DNA from 3 places in the Nocardiopsis sp. NPDC006139 genome. Region 3 is predicted to be linked to each of the others. Evidence: riboswitches for the same ligand, from Rfam matches in the RefSeq annotation. Region 3 holds a riboswitch; each other region holds the start of a gene.
The links. A riboswitch is a leader RNA that binds a small molecule or an ion and turns the genes downstream of it on or off. The one in region 3 is predicted to bind cobalamin.

Region 1 (6,261 bases), on a different contig from region 3:
CTCCGACTCCGCCCGTTCGGCGGCCGGGACCAGGCCCAGGTGCCGGGAGGGGCGCGCGATCCGCTCGTCGTGGGGGACGGCGCCCAGCACCGGCAGGCGGGTGGAGCGGGTGATCTCCGCGGTGTTGCGCGCCGACCCGGCGCGGTTGAGGATCACGCCCACGACATCGACCGACGGGTCGTAGTCGGCCATGCCCGCCAGCAGGGCGCCCGCGGAGCGGGACATGCGGGACACGTCCACGACCAGGACCACGGGGGTCCGGGTGAGGGCCGCGACGTGCGCCGACGAGGAGAACCCGCCCGTTCCGATCCGCCCGTCGTGCAGCCCCATGACCCCCTCGACGACGGCGGCGTCCGCGCCGCGCGCCCCGTGCAGGAGCAGCGGCGCCACCCGGTCCTCCCCCACCAGGTGGGGGTCGAGGTTGCGGCCGGGGCGGCCGGTGGCCAGGGCGTGGTAGCCGGGGTCGATGTAGTCGGGGCCGACCTTGTGGCCGCTCACGGTGTGCCCGGCGGCGCGCAGCGCGGCCATGAGCCCGGTCGCGACCGTGGTCTTGCCCTGGCCCGTCATGGGGGCGGCGACCATGACCCGGGGCAGGGCCGTCACCATTCGATGCCCCGCTGCCCCTTGCGGCCCGCGTCCATGGGGTGTTTGACCTTGGCCATCTCGGTGACCAGGTCGGCGGCCTCCACCAGCCGGGGGTCGGCGCGCCTGCCGGTGACCACCACGTGCTGGCGCCCGGGGCGGTCGCGCAGGGTCGCCACGACGTCGTCGACGTCGACCCAGCCCCAGTTCAGGGGGTAGGTGAACTCGTCGAGGATGAGCAGGTCGTGGCGCTGGTCGGCGAGCCTGCGCTTGATCTCCGCCCAGCCCTCGGCCGCGTCCGCGGCGTGGTCCTCCGCGCTGCCGGGGCGGCGGCTCCAGGACCAGCCCGAGCCCATCTTGTGCCACTCCACGGGGCCGCCCTCGCCGGTCTCCTCGTGGAGCCGGCCCAGGCGTTCGAGCACGGTCTGCTCGCCGATGCGCCACTTCGCCGACTTCACGAACTGGAACACCCCGATCCGCCAGCCCTGGTTCCAGCCGCGCAGGGCGAGCCCGAACGCCGCGGTCGACTTGCCCTTTCCGTCGCCGGTGTGGACCGCGAGCACCGGCTGGTTGCGGCGCTGGCGCGTGGTGAGCCCGTCGTCGGGGACCACGAGCGGCTTTCCCTGCGGCATCAGGCGGCCCTCTCCCTCACCGCGCCGCCCAGGGCGGCGGCGCTGACCTCGGACACGGGGATGTGGTCGGCGCCCAGCCTTCGGGCGAGGCCGGCGGCCAGCCCCAGCCGCAGCGGACCGGACTCGCCGTCCACGACGACGGTGGTCACGCCCAGCGCGGCGACGTGGTCGGCGGCCGCCAGCGAACGGCCGACGGAGCCCGGGCCGGCGGTGGCCCGGCCGTCGGTCACCAGGACGAGCAGCGGGCGCTGGCGCGGGTCGCGCAGGCGTTCGCGCCGCAGGACCCGGGCGGCCTCCAGCAGGCCCTCGGCGAGGGGGGTGCGGCCTCCGGCGGGCAGCCCGTCCAGGCGGGCGGCGGCGGTGTCCACCGACCGGGTCGGCGGCAGCACCAGTTCGGCGCCCGTCCCCCGGAAGGTCACGAGGCCGACCTTGTCGCGGCGCCGGTAGGCGTCCAGGAGCAGGGACAGGATCGCGGTCTTGACCTCGCCCATGCGCTTGCGCGCCGCCATGGAGCCCGACGCGTCGACGCAGAACAGCACCAGGTTGCTCTCCTGGCCCTCACGCACCGCGACGCGCAGGTCGCGGGGCAGCAGGCCGATCCGGCCGCCGCCGTGCGGGCGGGAGGCCGCGGCCTTGACGGTCTCCACCAGGTGGAGCGAACCGCCCGGGCCCCGGCCCGGCGGCTGCGCCCCGATCCTGCGGCCCCGGGTGCCGACGGCGCGGCTGCGGCGGCCGTCGGCGCCCGCTCCCGCGCCGCGCACCGTGAGCGTGCGGGGGCGGTAGGGGGCGGCGGCCTTCGCGGTGACGGAGGGGGCGGCGCCGGCCGGGGTCCCGGGGGCTGCGTCGTCGGGGCCCGCGGGGGGCTGTGGAGCGGGGGCGTGCTCGGCGCTGCCGATCCCGTCGCCGTCCCCGGAGGGCCCGGCGTCGGGGGGCCCGGCCTCAGGGGACCCGGCCTCAGGGGACCCGGCGTCGGGGCTCCGGCCGTCCCCGGGGGCGTCCGGGGCCTGCGGGGCGTCGGCGTCCCCGGGGCCGCCGTCTTCGGCGGGGCCGTCCGCCCCGTCCGGCCCCGGCGGCCGCGGGGGGTCGGGCGGCGGGTCCCCGTCGCCGAGGACCCGGTCGAGGAGCTCCTCGTCCAGGCCCGGCGCGTCGAAGGGGTTGCGGCGCCGCCGGTGCGGCAGCGCGAGCAGGGCGGCGCGGCGGATGTCGGCCCGGGTGACGAAGGCCCGGCCCTCCCAGGCGGCGTGCGCCAGGGCCGTGCGCGCGGTGACGATGTCGGCGCGCAGGCCGTCGACCTCGAACGCCGCGCACACCTGCGCGATCTTCAGCAGCGCGGCCTCGGAGAGCCGGGCGCCCCGGACGGTGTCCCGGGCCGCGGCGATGCGCTCGGCGAGCGCCTTCTCCGCGGCCCCGTAGCGGTCGGCGAAGGCCGCGGCGTCGGAGTCGTAGGCCATGCGCCTGCGGACCACCTCGACGCGGGCGGCGGGGTCGGCAGGCGCGCGGACCTCGACGGTGAGCCCGAACCGGTCCAGGAGCTGCGGGCGCAGTTCGCCCTCCTCGGGGTTCATCGTGCCGATGAGCAGGAACCGGGCGGGGTGCTCCACGGAGAACCCGTCGCGCTCCACGGTCACCCGGCCGGTCGCGGCGGCGTCGAGGAGGAGGTCGACCAGGTGGTCGTGGAGCAGGTTGACCTCGTCCACGTAGAGGAGGCCCCGGTGGGCGCGGGCCAGCAGCCCTGGCTCGTAGGCGACCCTGCCGTGCGTGAGCGCCTGCTCCAGGTGCAGGGAGCCCAGCACCCGGTCCTCGGTGGCGCCCACGGGCAGCTCGACCAGGCGCACCGGGCGGCTCTCCACGGCCGTTCCGGGCGGGAACGGCCCGTCCGGGGACTCCTGCGCGGGGTCGGCGGGGTCGACGGAGAAGCGGTCGCCCGGGTGGACCTCGACCGGGGGCAGCAGGGGGGCGAGGGCGCGCACCGCCGTGGACTTGGCGGTGCCCTTCTCCCCGCGCACCAGGACGCCCCCGATCTCGGGGGAGACGCTGGCCAGGACCAGGGCCAGGCCCAGGTCGTCCAGCGGTTCGGTGTCGCAGCCGACGATCGCCGAAAAGGGGTAGTGCGATGGCCGCAATGGCATGTGAGGCTCCCGCTCGTTTCGCCATGGGTCTGAACGGGTGCGGGGCCGGTCTTCGGACTTGCCGGGTCCCCCTCCTCGGGGGCTCGGTTCACCGCAGCGGGCCTGTGCCGGAATCTCACCGGCTTCCCAGATTCTCCCCGACCGCCCTTCCCACCGTTTCCGAAGGTGGGGAGGCCGGGGCACCTCGCACCAGGGTTCGACGATAGCGTCCACCCCATGAGCACCGACACCCGCCCCACCCCCGTCCCCCGTGTCACCGTCGTCGGCGTCGGCGCCGACGGCTGGGCGGGGGTGCCCGAACGGTTGCGGAGCCTGGTGCTGGAGGCGGACACGCTGCTGGGCGGGCGCAGGCACCTGGCGATGGTGCCGGACCGGCGGGGGCAGCGCCGGGAGCCCTGGCCCTCCCCCCTGCGGGAGGGGCTGCCCGGGCTGCTCGCCTCCTGCCCCGGCCGGGGCGTGGTGGCCCTGGCCTCCGGCGACCCGCTCGTGTCGGGGGTGGCGGCCACGCTCATCGACCTGCTGGGCGCGGACGCGGTGCGGGTGGAGCCCGCCCTGTCCTCGGTCGCGCTGGCCCGGGCGCGGATGGGCTGGCCCGCGGAGCGGTGTGCGGTGGTGACCCTGGTCGGGCGCGACCCCCGGCTGCTGCTGCGCTGGCTGTCCCCCGGGGCACGGCTGCTGGTGCTCTCCTCGGACGCGGGCACCCCGGCCCTGGCGGCCGCCCTGCTGAGCGGCGCCGGGTACGGGGGCACCCGCATGACCGTGCTCGGGGACCTGGGCTCGGACGCCGAGTCGCGCTTGGAGGGCACCGCGGACGGGTGGCCCGGGGTGGACCCCGCGTCCGTGCCGGCGCTGCACGTCCTCGCCCTGGAGCTCGACGGGCCGCCCGGGTACGGGCTGGCCGCCGGGCTGCCCGACGACGCCTACGAGCACGACGGGCAGCTCACCAAGCGCGACCTGCGCGCCTGCGCCCTCGCCCGGCTGGCGCCCGCCCCGGGGCTGCACCTGTGGGACGTGGGCGCGGGCGCGGGGTCGGTGGGGATCGAGTGGATGCGCGCGCACCCGGAGTGCGCGGCGACGGCGGTGGAGGCCGACGCCGGCCGGGCCGCGCGGATCGGCCGCAACGCGGGGCGGCTCGGCGTGCCGGGGCTGCGGGTGGTCCACGGGCGCGCCCCGGAGGCGCTGGCGGGGCTGCCCGCGCCCGACGCGGTGTTCGTCGGCGGCGGCGCGACCCGGCCCGGTGTGCTCGGGGCGTGCCTGGAGGCGCTGCGGCCGGGCGGCCGCCTGGTGGTGCACGGGGTGACGCTGGAGACCGAGCGGCTGCTGGGCGAGGCCCACCGGGAGCACGGCGGCGAGCTGACCCGGATCGCCGTGGAGACCGCCGCGCCGATCGGCGGGTTCACCGGGTGGACGCCCGCGCGCACGGTCACCCAGTGGTCCTGGCGGGCCTGACCCTGCGGCGCGGCCCCCGCGGCCCCGGCGCCCCCGGGGGGCGCGGCCTATCCGCCGTCCGCCGGCCGGGGCCGGGCGGGGTCGTAGAGGAAGGACTCCCCGCCGCCCCGCGGGTCCAGGGCCCGTCCGACCAGGATGACCGCCGCCTGCCGGAACCCGGCCTCCTCGACCCGGTCGGCGATGTCGGCCACCGTCCCGCGCAGGACCGCCTCGCCCGGCTGGCTGGCCCGGTGGACGACGACCACCGGGCAGTCCGCCCCGTACTCGGGGGCGAGCTCCCCCATGAGCGCCCGCACCCGGGTGATCGCCAGGTGCAGGACCAGGGTGGCCCGGGTGGCGGCGAACGCGGCCAGGGTCTCGGTGTCCGGCATGGCCGTGGACCGCGCCCGGGTCCGGGTGAGGACCACCGACTGCGCGACCAGGGGCACGGTCAGCTCCCTCCCCGCCAGGGCCGCGGCGGCGGCGTAGGCGGGCACGCCCGGGGTGACGTCCCACGGCACCCCGTGCGCGTCGAGCCTGCGGGTCTGCTCGGCGAGCGCGGAGTACAGGGACGGGTCCCCCGAGGTCAGCCGCACGACGTCGGAGCCGGCCCGGTGGGCCCCGACCAGGCGTTCGGTGATGCGGTCCAGGTCCAGGCCCTGGGTGTCCACCAGCTCCGCCCCGGGCGCGCAGTGGGAGAGGACCCCGGGGTCCAGGTACGTCCCGGGGTAGAGCACCACGTCGGCCGCGCCGAGCATGCGCGTGGCGCGCACGGTGAGCAGGTCCGCCGCCCCGGGTCCGGCGCCCACGAAGTGCACGGTCACGGCTTCACCCACCGGGGGGTCCAGACGCGGCCCGACGGGGAGACCCGGGTCCCGGACGCCCCGACGATGAGCAGGCAGCGCATGTCGACCGCCGCGGGGTCGAGCCCGGCCAGGGTGGTCACCTCCAGCGACTCCCCGTCGCGGCCCACGTCCCGGCCCACCACGACCACCGTGTCGGGGTCGCGGTGCTCCAGCAGGACGCGGCGCGCGGTGGCGATCTGCTCGGTGCGCGAGCGCGAGGCGGGGTTGTACAGGGCCAGGGCCAGGTCGGCGTCGGCGACGGCGCGCAGCCGGTGCTCGACGACCTTCCAGGGTTTGAGGCGGTCCGAGAGGCTCATGACGGCGAAGTCGCCGCCGACGGGGGCGCCCGCGCGGGCGGCCACGGCCTGGACCGCGCTCACTCCGGGCACCACCCGGACGGACACGTCCCGGTACCGGGGGTCCTCGGCCGCCTCGAACACGGCGGTGGCCATGCCGAAGATCCCGGCGTCGCCGCCGGAGACCACGGCCACGCGCTCGCCCCGGGCCGCCAGGTCTAGGGCGTGCCGGGCGCGGTCGAGCTCGACGGTGTTGCCCGAGGCGTGGCGGATCAGCCCCGGGCGCTGGGGGACGCGGGCGACGTAGGGCCCGTAGCCGACCACGTGGTCCACCCCGGCCAGCGCCTCC
Region 2 (6,261 bases), on a different contig from region 3:
GGAGGACGACGACGGCGAGCGCGAGGACGCCGACGTCTACACCGTCAACGGGCTCAACCTGCGCGACCCCGACGGCGGCCCGGCCCCCTGGGACAACTCCGGCACCGAGGGCGAGGCCGACCGCGACGCCGTGTCCGCCGCCGCCGAGGCGGCCGTGGGCGAGGGCGCCCGCGCCGTGGACGCGGACCGCGACGACGAGGACGGCCACCAGGTCTGGGACGTCGAGGTGCACGGCGCCGACGGCCGCGAGTACGACGTCATCGTCGACCTGTCCGGCGAGGTCGTCGACGTCCGCGAGGACGACTGATCCGCCCCCGCCGTCCCGTCCGCCGACGGGACGGCGGGAACGGCACCGCCGGGACGGCCGGGGGTGGGCCCGGGGACACCCCGGGGGTAGGGCCCGCCGTAGTGACCGGCCGGTGCGCCGTCGGCCAGGCTCGATGCCATGACCGAGAACGCCCGTCCGCCCGGCACGCTTCTCCGCCTGCCGCCCGTCCTGGGACTGCTCCTGCTCGCCCCGGTCTGCGCCGAGTACCTCTACGGCTACGACGACTCGACCGGCGACCCGCGGGAGCTCCTGGGCGGGCTGTTCCTCTTCGCGCCCCTGTACGGCGGGGCCGCCGTGCTCATCCGCGAGGTCGCCCGCAGGACCGGGCGCGGGTGGCCGGCCGTCCTGCTGCTGGGCGCCGCCTTCGGCGTGGTCCAGGCGGGGCTCGTGGACCTGTCGCTGTTCAACCCGTCCTACCGCGACATCCCGTACTGGGAGGACATGTTCTCCTCCTCCCTGCTGCCGGCCCCGGGTGTGAACCCCAACCTGGCGCTCGTCTTCACGGCGGGGCACGCGGTCTGGAGCGTCACCGTACCGATCGCGGTCGTCGAGTCGCTCGCCCCCCGGACGGCCGCCCGGCCGTGGCTGGGGTGGTTCGGGCTGGCCGTGGTCGCGGCCGGGTTCGCGGCCGCCGCCGTGCTCGTGCTGCGGTGGTCCGTGGAGACCGAGGGGTTCGTGCCCTCCGCCGGGCAGGCCGTCGGCGCGGCCGCGGCGGCGCTCGCCCTGGGCGCCGCGGCCTTCCTGTGGCGCGGGCCCGACCGGCCCGACCCGCGGCCCGCGCCCCCGCCGTGGGCGGTCGGCGGCACCGTCCTGGCGGCGCTGGGCCTGCCCGGGGCGGTCGCGCACCTGCTGCGGGCGGTCGGCCTGGGGGAGGGGCCGTGGCGGATCGCGGACTCGTCCTGGTTCCTCATCGGCTGGCCGGGGTTCGCGGTCAACCTGGCCGTCCTGGGCGGCCTCGCCGTGCTGCTGGCCCGCTGGTCGGCCCGGGCGGGCTGGGGACCCCGCCACGTGCTCGCCGCAGCGGGCGGCGCCCTGCTCGCCAACGTGTTCACGGCCTTCCTCGCCCGCCCCATCGGCGACGTGGCGGCGGCCGCCAAGTACACCCACAACACGGTCGCCCTCCTCGGCTCGCTCGCGGTGCTCGCCCTGGGCTTTCGCCGCCTCCGGACGGCCCGGCCGCCCACGCCCGGGTCCTAGAGAACGGCGCCGACGCCGGTGGCGCCAGCGGACCACCACCACAGCCGCTCCGCGGCCCCGCGGTCCAGCACCCACGGTTTGACCCCGCCCCTGAGCATGTCGTCGGAGTCCGCGGGCGCGGCGATGTCGCAGTCCTGGCAGTAGGCCCCGCCGTGCCCCTCCAGCAGCGGAGAAGTCGCCGCCCACACCGCCGTCGCCGCGCCCTGTTCGGGGGTCTTGAACCCGGGGGCGGGCCGGTCGTCCTCCCCGACCACCCACCCCAGTCGGCGCCGGGTTCGCAGTGGTACCTCCCGTTGCAGCGGGGTGAGGATGCTGCCCGGGTGCACCGAGAACGCGTGCGCCCCGCGCGGCGCCAACAGGCCGTCCAGGTGCAGTGCGGCCAGGGACACCGCCGTCTTGGACTGGCCGTAGGCGGTCCACTGGTCGTACGCGTCGGGCTGGGCGAAGTGCGGGTCCTCCCAGCGCATGTCCGACAGGAAGTGCCCGGCCGACGACAGCCCCACCACCCGCGCACCCTCCGCCAGGGCCGGTGCCAGCAGCGCCGTCAACGTGAAGTGCCCCAGGTGGTGCACCGCAAGGTGGGCCTCCCACCCCGGGCCCACCGCCGTGCGCGGTCCCCGCATGATCCCCGCCGCGTTGATGACCAGGTCGACGGGCCGCCCGGCCGCGCGCACCTCCCCGGCCAGGCGGCGGACGTCGGCCTGGTCGGTCAGGTCGAGCGCCGCCACCGAGACCCGGGGGAGATCCGCGAGCGCCTCTCGTGCCCGGTCGGGGCGGCGCGCGGGCACCAGCACCTCGGCACCGGCCCGGACCAGGGAACGGGTCATCTCCAGGCCCAGGCCCGAGTACCCGCCGGTGACCACGGCGAACCGGCCGCCCAGGTCGGTGTCGGCGAGCACGTCGTCGGCCGTCGAGTCGTGTCCGAACCCGCTGTGCAGGGGAGTGGGAGTTTCCATGCCCGCGATGCTGCCTCCTGGAGTGCGCTCCAGGTCAAGCGGCGCCGCGGACCCGGCCGAGGGCGTTCCGGCAGTATTTCCGTGCGTACCGTTGCATGCCGGGGGCGCCCCCCCTCGAGCGGACGGAGCGGCTCGGCGGCCTCGGTGACGGGCGTGCGCCTCCTGTGCGGGCTGAGGGGCGGGGGTCGGCCGGGGAGCGGCCTGGGGAGGCCGTACACAGGCGTCCCGTACCCGGAGCCCCGTGGCCGATCACGGCCGCGCCCGGAACCGGTCAGCCGCCGAGCCGTTCCCCGGCCCGGACCCGGGTGGCCCGGTCGGGCGAGGTGCGGGCCGCCGCCAGCAGCCGGGCCCGCAGCGGGGCGGGCAGCGCGGCGATGTCCCGCCGGATCCGCTTGCGGGACCTCCACCCGATCAGGTGCCGCACGGCCCCGGCCTCATGGCGGGCTCCGGCGCGGGGGTCCTCCAGGGCGGCGGCGATCTCCCCGATCGGCACCTCCCCGAGCATCGCTCCCGGCAGGTCCTCGTAGACCGGGTACCCGGAGTAACGGCCGCTCCCCGCCGCGTACCAGGCCAGCACCGCCTGCACCCGGACCACCGGGTCCGGGACCGCCTTGGCCAGCAGTCCGGCGGCCTCGGACCGCAGTTCGGACCCTCCCGTGCTCTGGAGCATCCGCTCCGTCAGGCCGCGCAGAGCCCCGGGCACCGCGGCGACCCAGTCGTCCCGCTCCCGGGCAGCCGCGGCCCGGCGCGCCTCGGCCTCGCGGAACAGGCGCAGCGGCTCCGGGACCCCGTGCCGGTCGAGCCAGCCCAGGAGCCCGGGGCCGTCGGCGAGCAGCGCGTCGCCGTCCCACCCCTCCCAGGACAGGGTCACACCGTGGTGCAGCGCCACCACCGCCAGGGACCGGCCGTCCGGGCCCCGGACGTCGAGCCGCGCCTCCCCGGCGCACGCGCACACCATCCCCGGCAGCGAGCGCACCGCCATCACCGCCCGCAGCTCCTCGCGCGCGCCCGCGTCGGCGAGGTCCACGACGGTCTCCGTGCCGGAGGCCGTGATCCCGAGCGACCCGGCCGCCGCCAGGAGGGCGTCCAGTGCGTGCGGTCCCGCCATCGTGCGACTCCTTCGTCCGTTCACCCCGCAGAACCCGGCGGTCGCACCGTACCGGTCCAGCGGGCCCGTCGTCGGCGCCGGAGGGCCGGACCGTGGCGGCGAGAAGGCGAGACCGCTGGTCGGAGCCGGAAGCGGACGTTGTACGCTCTTCGGGCCAGTCGTACTCCACTTCGTGGGGCAGGGAACCCGGTGCGAATCCGGGACTGACGCGCAGCGGTGAGGGTGACGGGCGGGCATGTGCCGGGACCTCCGCGTCCCGGACGGCCACTGGGGCGCACCGCCCCGGGAAGGCGCTCCGCTCCGGAAGACCCCGAGTCCGAAGACCTGCTGGCACCGGCGGTGACGGGCCGCCGGGTCACCCGCGGGCCCCGCGTACGGGCCCCGAACCGAAGGACGTGCATGTTCCCCGCGGACGCCCCCGCGCCCCGCACCCGGCGCGACCGCTGCCCCGGCGCACTCCGGCCCTGGGAGGCCCCGGACGGCCTGCTGGTCCGGCTCCGACTCGTCGGCGGCCGCCTGCCGGCCCGGTCCCTGGCCGCCCTGGCCGCCGTCGCCGAGGAGTTCGGCTCCGGCCGGGTCCACGTGACGGGGCGGGCCAACCTCCAGGTGCGCGCCCTGCCCGGCCGCGACGGGCGCCTCGATCCGGCGGTCCTCGGCGCGCTGGAGGAGACGGGGCTGCTGCCCTCGCCCTCCCACGAACTGGTCCGCAACGTGATGGCCTCGCCGCTCACCGGGCTGTCGGGGGGACGCGCCGACCTGCGTCCCGTCGCCGCCGCCCTGGACGCGGCCCTGTGCTCGGCCCCGCACCGCGCCGCCCTGCCCGGCCGCTTCCTGTTCGTGCTCGACGACGGGCGCGGCGACCTCGTGGAACGCCCCTGCGACCTGGGCCTCACCGCGCTCGACGGGGCCACCGCCCAACTGCGCGTCGGCGACCGCCACGGGCCGGCGGTGCGGCTGGACGGGGCCGCCGACGCCCTCGTGCGCCTGGCCGACCTGTTCCTGGAGCGGCGCGGCGAGGGCCCCTCCGCGCCCTGGCACGTGGCCGAGCTCCCCTCCGCGCTGTGCGCGCCGCATCCCCCCGACCCGCGCCTGCCCGCGCCCGCCCCGCCACCGCCGTACGGGCCGCTGCCCGGCGGCGCGCACTACGTCCCCGTCCCGGAGGAGGGCCTGGACCGGGCCGCCGCGGACGCCCTGGCCGCCGACGCCCTCGCCTCGGGCGGCGACCTCGTGGTCACGCCCTGGCGCGGCGTCGTCGTCCCCGGGGCGCGGCGGTGACCGCCCCCCGCCGGCCGAACCGGCACTACGAGTACATCGACGACGGGCCCGCGATCTACACGGACTCCTTCGCCACCATCCGCGCCGAGGCGTCCCTGGGCCACCTGCCCACCGACGCCGAGCGCCTCGCGGTGCGGATGATCCACGGCACCGGGCAGGTCGACCTCGCCGCCGACCTGGTGGTCCACCCCGGCCTGGTCGGCGCCGCCCGGGCGGCCCTGCGGTCCGGCGCGCCGATCCTGTGCGACGCGACCATGGTCGCCACCGGCGTCACCCGCGGCCGCCTGCCCGCCGACAACGACGTCCTGTGCCTGCTGGGCGACGAGCGGGTCCCCGGCCTGGCCCGGCGCTGGGGCACCACCCGCTCCGCCGCCGCGGTCTCCCTGTGGGAGCCCCGGCTGGAGGGCGCCGTGGTCGCCTTCGGCAACGCCCCCACGGCGCTCTTCCACCTGCTGGAGATGCTCGTCGACGGCGCCCCGCGCCCCGCGGCGATCGTCGGCTGCCCGGTCGGCTTCGTCGGCGCCGCCGAGTCCAAGCAGGCCCTGGAGGAGTTCGCCGGCCGCCACGGCATCGACGTCCCCTACGTGCTCGCCCGCGGCCGCCGCGGCGGCTCCGCGATGGCCGCCTCGGCCCTCAACGCCCTCGCGAAGGAGGAGGAATGACCGGCAGGACCGGCAGGTTCCACGGCGTGGGCGTCGGCCCCGGCGACCCTGAGCTGATGACCCTCAAGGCCGCCCGGCTCATCTCGGCCGCCGACGTCGTCGCCTACCACTGCGGCCCGGGCAAGGACTCCAACGCCCGCCGCATCGCCGCCGGCCTGATCCCGGCGGGGGCGGTCCAGGAACGGCTCGTCTACCCGGTGACCACCGGCGCGGCCGACCACCCCGGCGGCTACGAGGGCGCCCTGGCCGACTTCTACGAGGAGTCCGCCGCGCGCCTGGCCGCCCACCTCGACGCGGGGCGCGACGTCGTCCTGCTCTCCGAGGGCGACCCGCTGTTCTACGGCTCCTACATGTACATGCACGACCGCCTGGCCGACCGGTACGAGACCGGGATCGTGCCCGGCGTCCCGGCCTTCGCCGCGGCCGCCGCCACCGCGGCCGCGCCCCTGGCCCGCCAGACGGACGTGCTCACCGTCCTGTCCGGCACCCTGCCCGAACCGGAACTCGCCCGCCGCCTCGCCGACACCGACGCGGCCGTCGTCATGAAGCTCGGCCGGACCTTCCCCGCCGTGCGCCGCGCCCTCGCGGCGGCGGGGCGGCTGGACCACGCCGTGTACGTGGAGCGCGCCTCCATGGAGGGCGGGCGCCGCCTGCCGGCGGCCGAGGTCGACCCCGACACGGTCCCCTACTTCTCCCTCGTCCTGGTCACCGGCGACAGCCGCAACGGCACCCGGT
Region 3 (6,261 bases):
GGTGGCCCCGAACGGCGGACGGAACAGCTCCACGGTGTACCCCGTCTGGCGGCGGATCCCCGCACCGACCATCGCCACCTGCGCGGGCAGCTCCTCCGGCGTGAACTCCTCCGTCATGCTCTCGTGCAGGTCGTTGTGGTTGCCCAGCTCGTGCCCCTCGGCGTAGATCCGCCGCGCCAGCCACGGCCGGGTCAGCAGCGGGTCGCCGTTGAGGAAGAACGACGCCGTCACCTCCTGCTCGGCGAGGATGTCCAGCACGTGCGCGGTCGCCTCCACCGGGCCGTCGTCGAAGGTCAGCGCCACGCACTTGGCCCCGGGATCGGTGCAGTCCACGTCGGGGCCGCGCTCGGTCACCACGCCCGGGGGCACCGGGGCGGACTCCAGGGCGGTGTCGGGCTCGGACACCGACAGCACCGGCTCCTCGGTGAGCGACGCGCTCCGGGCCCGCTCGCCCAGGTCCGACAGCAGGGGTCCGGCCCGCTCGGCGTCGATGACCGCGGCGATCCGCCCCGGGGACGCGTCCGGCGGGTGCCCCTCGACCACGGGCGACAGGTGCCCGTCGTCGAACTCCACGACCAGGTCGCCGGCGGCGTTGAACCCGATCGAGTCGTAGGTGCGCATGACCGGCAGCAGCCCCCGCGGGTCCACGTCGGGGTGGTCCGCGAGCTCCTCGCCCACCAGGCCGTTCAGCTCCGCCAGCGCGGCGTCGTCGGCCAGCAGCTCGGTGGCGTACCCGGTGTGCCCGGTCGACTCGTCGTACCAGTACGTCGCGTACGCCTGGCGCCTCCCGTGCAGGTCCTCCTCGGTGCCGACCAGGCGCACGCCCAGGACGCCCTCGCCGGCGGCCACGACCTCCCAGGCGATCTCCAGGCCCACGGGCTCCCGGCTGACCCCGCGGAAGTCCATGACCTCCCGGTCGATGTGCCCGTGCAGGGCGGTGGAGAACGCCTCGGCGCCCGGGAACTCCGGGTGGGCGACGGAGATCTCCACGTCCTCGGGGATGTAGGGGTGGTCGGGGAAGTCGTCCCCCTCGCCGCTCCACTCGGTGACCACGTCCCCGGGGCCGTCGACCAGTACGGTGATGGCCTCGCCGTCGGCCTCCTCCGGGGCGGCGGCCGGCGGGTTCTGACAGGAGGCCAGGGGGAGCACCAGGGCCACGGCGGCCCCCACCGCCCACGGGTGCCGGCGTGCGGCTCCCGCCCCGCGGGGGAGGGGCTGCTGCGGACGCGTACGGCTCGACGAGAACACCGGACTCCCTCATCCAGAACATGTGCACCGGGGCTGTTGGGTGCAACATAGGGGAATCCGGCGGCCCGGCCGTGACGCTGACCACATGTGGTCAGCCCCTGCGCTCTCGGTGACGGCCGCCGCCGTGCGCGGTGCCCCGGGCGGCCCCGGAGGGGGCCGCCCGGGGAAGGCGCGGCCTACTCCCCGGGGTCCTCCCCGGCGCCGTCCGAGGGCGCGTCCGAGGGCTGCTCGTCGGGCACGCCGTCCACGTACCGCTCGCCGGGCTCGGCGTCGCCCAGCAGCTGCGACACGGTCACCATCGTGTACCCCTGCGCGTCCAGCTCGCGGATGATCTTGTGCGAGGCCGCGATGGTGGTGGGGTGGATGTCGTGCATGAGGATGATCGCCCCGTCCGAGGCGCCCGCGATCGCCCGGTCCGCGACCACGGAGGGGTCCCGGTCCTTCCAGTCGTTGGTGTCGATGCTCCACAGGACCTGGGCCAGGCCCATGTCCCGGGTCACCGAGGCGACGCCGTCGTTGGTCGACCCGTACGGCGGGCGCATGAGGTCCATCGTGTACCCGGTCTCCCGGTACACCAGGGCCTGCACGCTGTTCAGGTTGTCGTGCACGCCGTCGGCCCCCAGCCCCGCCAGGTCGGGGTGGTTCAGGGTGTGGTTGGCCATCTCGTGCCCCTCGGCGTAGGTGCGCCGCACCGTGTGCGGGTGCTCCATCACCGGCAGGCCGGTGACGAAGAAGGTCGCCTTGGCGTCGTACTCGGCGAGCGTGTCCAGCAGCTCGGGGGTGCCCCCGCCGGGGCCGTCGTCGTAGGTCAGGGCCACGCACTTGACCTCGGGGTCGGCGCAGTCGACGGACTCGTCCACGGGGGAGATGACGCCCGGGACCGGCTCGTCCGCGACGCCGGAGCCCTCCCCGGGCGCGGCGGAGATGGCGAACTCCTCGACCCCGGTGGTGGCGGCGCGCAGCACCCGGCGCCCGAAGTCCGACAGCAGCGGCTCGGACTCGGCGCGCTCGACGACCGCGGTCAGGGGCCCGGCGTCGGCCGGGGCGACCTGCCCGGTGTCGAACTCCACGACCAGGTCGCCGTCGGGGTTGAACCCGACCGAGTCGTACAGCGACGCCACCGGCAGCACCGTCCCCGTCTCGGCGGCGTCGCCGAGGCGGTCGCGCACCAGGGTGTTGAGGGCGGCCAGCTCGTCCTGTCCGGCCAGCAGCGACTGCGAGCCGCGGGTGACGCCGTCACCGGTGTCGTACCAGTAGGTGGAGTGGAACTCCCGGGTGCCCTCGGAGTCGGTCTCCTCGCCCGTCATGCGCACGCCGACCAGGCCGTCGGAGGCGGCGGTGATGTTCCACCCCGCCGTGTAGGACTCCGCGCCCGGGTTGGCGGCGTCGAACGCCTCCACGTCGGCGCCCAGCCTCCCGCGCAGGAACTCCGTGAGCGGCTCGGCGTTGGGCAGCACCGGGAAGGACACCTCGGTGGCGACCCCGTCGTACTCCAGCTCCTCCGTCTCCACCCCGGTCAGGGCGGCCTCGTCGACCACGGTCAGCGCGTCGGGCTCGCCGGTGGCGGGGATGCGCTGCTCGATGGCGTCGGCCAGGCCGTGCGCCACGCCCCCGGCCGGGCCCGCCCCCAACGACTCCGGTGGTCGCACCGACAACAGCACCATGCCGGCCAGGACCACGAGGGAGACGCCCACCGTGATGACCGGGTGGTCGGGGGTCATGGCGGTTCGGGGCAGCTTGTTCACCAGGGGTTCTCCGCGTCCATTTCGCAGACGAACGTGCACGGGGCCGGCGGGGGCGCCACCGTGCGACGTCTTCATCGGGTGTGACGCCGCCCACGGGCGGAGGGTTCGGACTCCGGGGCGGCGAGGGGCACAGGGGGCATGCCGGGGGGCAGGGGCGAGGGGATGTCTCCCTATACTCGCAGGCGTGGAAGGTTCGTGCGCCATCCTTCCGCCCGGGGCGATCCCGGGCCGGTGGCGCGCGTCGCAAGAGGGAACCCGGTGCGAATCCGGGACTGCCCCGCAGCGGTGTACGGGAACGACCCCCGCCATGGAGCACTGGTGGACCGACCGGAGAGGTCGGGGACCGGGAAGCGGCGGGCATTAGGAGACCGGTGGCCCACCGGTCGCGCCCGTGAGTCCGAAGACCTGCCTCCACCCGGCGGCGCACCCGTGCCGCCGGTGGTCCCGTGCCCCGAGGGAGGGCCGAGGTCGGCACCCGTGGGCGCCCGTCGAGCGGCGCCCCACCGGCGTGCCCCCTCGCCGACCCCGGGCACGGTACCCGGCTTTCGACGAGGGAGAAGAAGCTTCATGAACACCTCCGGACCCGCCGTGCGGTCCACGGTGCACGGCTACCCGCGCATCGGTCCCGACCGCGAGCTCAAGCGCGCCGAGGAGTCCTACTGGAAGGGCGCCTCCACCGCCGCCGCCCTGGAGGAGGCCGCCGCCGGCCTGCGCCTGGACACCTACGCCCGGCTGCGCGCCGCCGGGATCGACGACATCCCCTCCAACACGTTCTCCTACTACGACCAGGTGCTGGACACCGCCGTCCTGTTCGGCCTGGTCCCGGAGCGGTTCGAGGACCCGTCCGCGGCCGCCGACGCCGACGGGCGGCTGCGCCGCTACTTCGCGCTGGCCCGCGGGGTCCAGGGCGCCCCGCCCCTGGAGATGACCAAGTGGTTCGACACCAACTACCACTACCTGGTCCCGGAGCTCTCCCCGGCCGTGCGGCCGCGCGTCGCCGGCGACAAGCCCGTCGCCGAGTTCCGCGAGGCCCTGGAGGCCGGGTACCCCACCCGCCCGGTGCTGGTCGGCCCGCTGACCTTCCTGCTGCTGTCCAAGGCCGCCGACGACGCACCGCGGGGCTGGTCGCCCATCGCGCTGCTCGACGACCTGCTGGAGGCCTACGGCCGCGTGCTGGCGGACCTGCGCGCCGCCGGCGCCGAGCAGGTGCAGCTGGACGAGCCGGTGCTGGCCACCGACGAGGGCCGCGCCGCCCTGGCCCACCTGGAGCGCGCCTACGGCGTCCTGGGCGGGCTCGCCGACCGCCCGGAGATCCTGGTCTCCACCTACTTCGGCTCCATCGGCGCCGACGCCCTGCGCGTCCTCAAGGAGTCCCCGGTCGAGGCCGTGGGCCTGGACCTCGTCACCGACGCCGAGGGGATCGCCGACCTGACCGCGGTCTCCGGTCTGGGCTCCACCCGCCTGGTCGCGGGCGTGGTCGACGGCCGCAACGTCTGGCGCACCGACGTCCCGGCCGCCGTCGCCACCCTGGGCACCCTGCTGGGCCTGGCCGACGGGATCTCCGTGAGCACCTCCTGCTCGCTGCTGCACGTGCCCATCGACCTGGACGCCGAGACCTCGCTGCCCCCGGAGCTGCGCGCGGCGCTGGCCTTCGCGGAGCAGAAGACCCGTGAGGTCGCGCTGCTGGGCAGGGTGCTGTCCGAGGGAACCGGGGACGGCTACGCCGCCGCCCCGGCCCCGGCCGGCGCGGCGTTCGTGGACGCGCGCGTGCGCGCCCGCCTGGAGGCCCTGGGCGCGGACGCCCACGAGCGGCCGCGGGAGCGCGGCGCCCCCGGCGTCCCGGCGCTGACCACGACCACCATCGGGTCGTTCCCGCAGACCGGCGGGCTGCGCCGGGCCCGCGCCGCGCACCGCCGCGGCGAGCTGGGAGAGGAGGAGTACAAGGCGATCCTGCGCGCCGAGATCGACCGGGTCATCGCGCTCCAGGAGGACATCGGCCTGGACGTGCTCGTCCACGGCGAGCCCGAGCGCAACGACATGGTCCAGTACTTCGCCGAGCAGCTCCGGGGCTACGCCACCACCGAGAACGGCTGGGTGCAGTCCTACGGCTCCCGGTGCGTGCGCCCGCCGATCCTCTTCGGCGACGTCTCGCGCCCGGAGCCGATGACGGTGGAGTGGACCACCTACGCCCAGTCGCGTACCGGGAAGCCGGTCAAGGGCATGCTCACCGGACCGGTGACCATGCTCGCCTGGTCGTTCGTGCGCACCGACCAGCCGCTGGGCGACACCGCCCGCCAGGTGGCACTGGCCCTGCGCGACGAGGTCGCCGACCTGGAGCGGGCGGGGATCCGCCACATCCAGGTCGACGAGGCCGCGCTGCGCGAGCTGCTGCCGCTGCGGGCGGAGAAGCGGCGGGAGTACCTGGACTGGGCCGTGGGCTCCTTCCGGCTGGCCACCTCCGGCGTCTCGCCGTCGACGACCGTCCACACGCACATGTGCTACTCCGAGTTCGGCCTGATCGTCGACGGCATCGAGGAGCTGGACGCCGACGTGACCAGCGTCGAGGCGGCCCGCTCGCGCATGGAGCTGGTGGAGGACCTGGGCCGCCGAGGCTACCGGCGGGGCATCGGCCCGGGCGTGTACGACATCCACTCCCCGCGGGTGCCGTCGGTGGAGGAGATCGAGGCGTCCCTGCGCCTGGCGGTGGAGCACATCGACGCCGGGAAGCTGTGGGTCAACCCGGACTGCGGTCTGAAGACCCGCGGCTACGAGGAGGTCGAACAGGCCCTGCGCAACATGGTCGAGGCCGCCCGCCGGGTCCGCGCGAGCCTGTAGGCGCCGCACCGGGAGGGACCGGCCCCGGAACGAAAGGGGGAGGGGCCGCGGCGGTCGCCGCGGCCCCTCCCTTCACGCTCTTCCGTGCGCCCGGTGGCCTACGGGTCAGGCGGACTCGAGCAGGGCGAGGGCGTCCTCGCCGGCCATGGTCATGGTCGCCTCGATGTCGTCGGGGAGCGTGAACTTCTCGACGTCGGCGTCGGAGGCGCTGAACGAGGGGCTCATCGTGTACGTGACCTCGATGGTGATGTTGCCCGAACGGATCAGCACGGCGGCGCGGGGGACGAACTGGCCGAGGAAGTCGTACTTCGTGGTGATGAAGACGGCCTCGTCGCCCAGGGGGAGCTCCTTGTCCTGGTCCAGGTGCTCGGAGTCGTACAGGGAGTACGAGCCCTCACCGCGGATGTTGGAGACGGCGTCCTGGTAGTCGGTC

Region 1: it holds a riboswitch for cobalamin, as region 3 does, so the genes downstream of both, ABZ249_RS26690 (VWA domain-containing protein) here and metE (5-methyltetrahydropteroyltriglutamate--homocysteine S-methyltransferase) in region 3, are expected to answer to the same signal.
Region 2: it holds a riboswitch for cobalamin, as region 3 does, so the genes downstream of both, ABZ249_RS26665 (nitrite reductase) here and metE (5-methyltetrahydropteroyltriglutamate--homocysteine S-methyltransferase) in region 3, are expected to answer to the same signal.

Annotation. Positions count from the first base shown of each region.
Region 1 covers NZ_JBEXTT010000024.1:83,053-89,313, reverse strand. Annotated here, with positions in the region: gene ABZ249_RS26700 (cobyrinate a,c-diamide synthase) at 1-606, opposite strand, end outside; gene cobO (cob(I)yrinic acid a,c-diamide adenosyltransferase) at 600-1,214, opposite strand; gene ABZ249_RS26690 (VWA domain-containing protein) at 1,214-3,343, opposite strand; cobalamin riboswitch at 3,369-3,507, opposite strand; gene cbiE (precorrin-6y C5,15-methyltransferase (decarboxylating) subunit CbiE) at 3,560-4,792, shown strand; gene cobM (precorrin-4 C(11)-methyltransferase) at 4,840-5,607, opposite strand; gene ABZ249_RS26675 (precorrin-2 C(20)-methyltransferase) at 5,592-6,261, opposite strand, start outside.
Region 2 covers NZ_JBEXTT010000024.1:76,659-82,919, forward strand. Annotated here, with positions in the region: gene ABZ249_RS26645 (PepSY domain-containing protein) at 1-307, shown strand, start outside; gene ABZ249_RS26650 (hypothetical protein) at 446-1,525, shown strand; gene ABZ249_RS26655 (oxidoreductase) at 1,522-2,481, opposite strand; gene ABZ249_RS26660 (hypothetical protein) at 2,753-3,589, opposite strand; cobalamin riboswitch at 3,728-3,936, shown strand; gene ABZ249_RS26665 (nitrite reductase) at 3,989-4,864, shown strand; gene ABZ249_RS26670 (precorrin-8X methylmutase) at 4,861-5,526, shown strand; gene ABZ249_RS26675 (precorrin-2 C(20)-methyltransferase) at 5,523-6,261, shown strand, end outside.
Region 3 covers NZ_JBEXTT010000006.1:191,943-198,203, forward strand. Annotated here, with positions in the region: gene ABZ249_RS10155 (polysaccharide deacetylase family protein) at 1-1,158, opposite strand, end outside; gene ABZ249_RS10160 (polysaccharide deacetylase family protein) at 1,425-2,969, opposite strand; cobalamin riboswitch at 3,224-3,403, shown strand; gene metE (5-methyltetrahydropteroyltriglutamate--homocysteine S-methyltransferase) at 3,561-5,828, shown strand; gene ABZ249_RS10170 (DUF3558 domain-containing protein) at 5,934-6,261, opposite strand, start outside.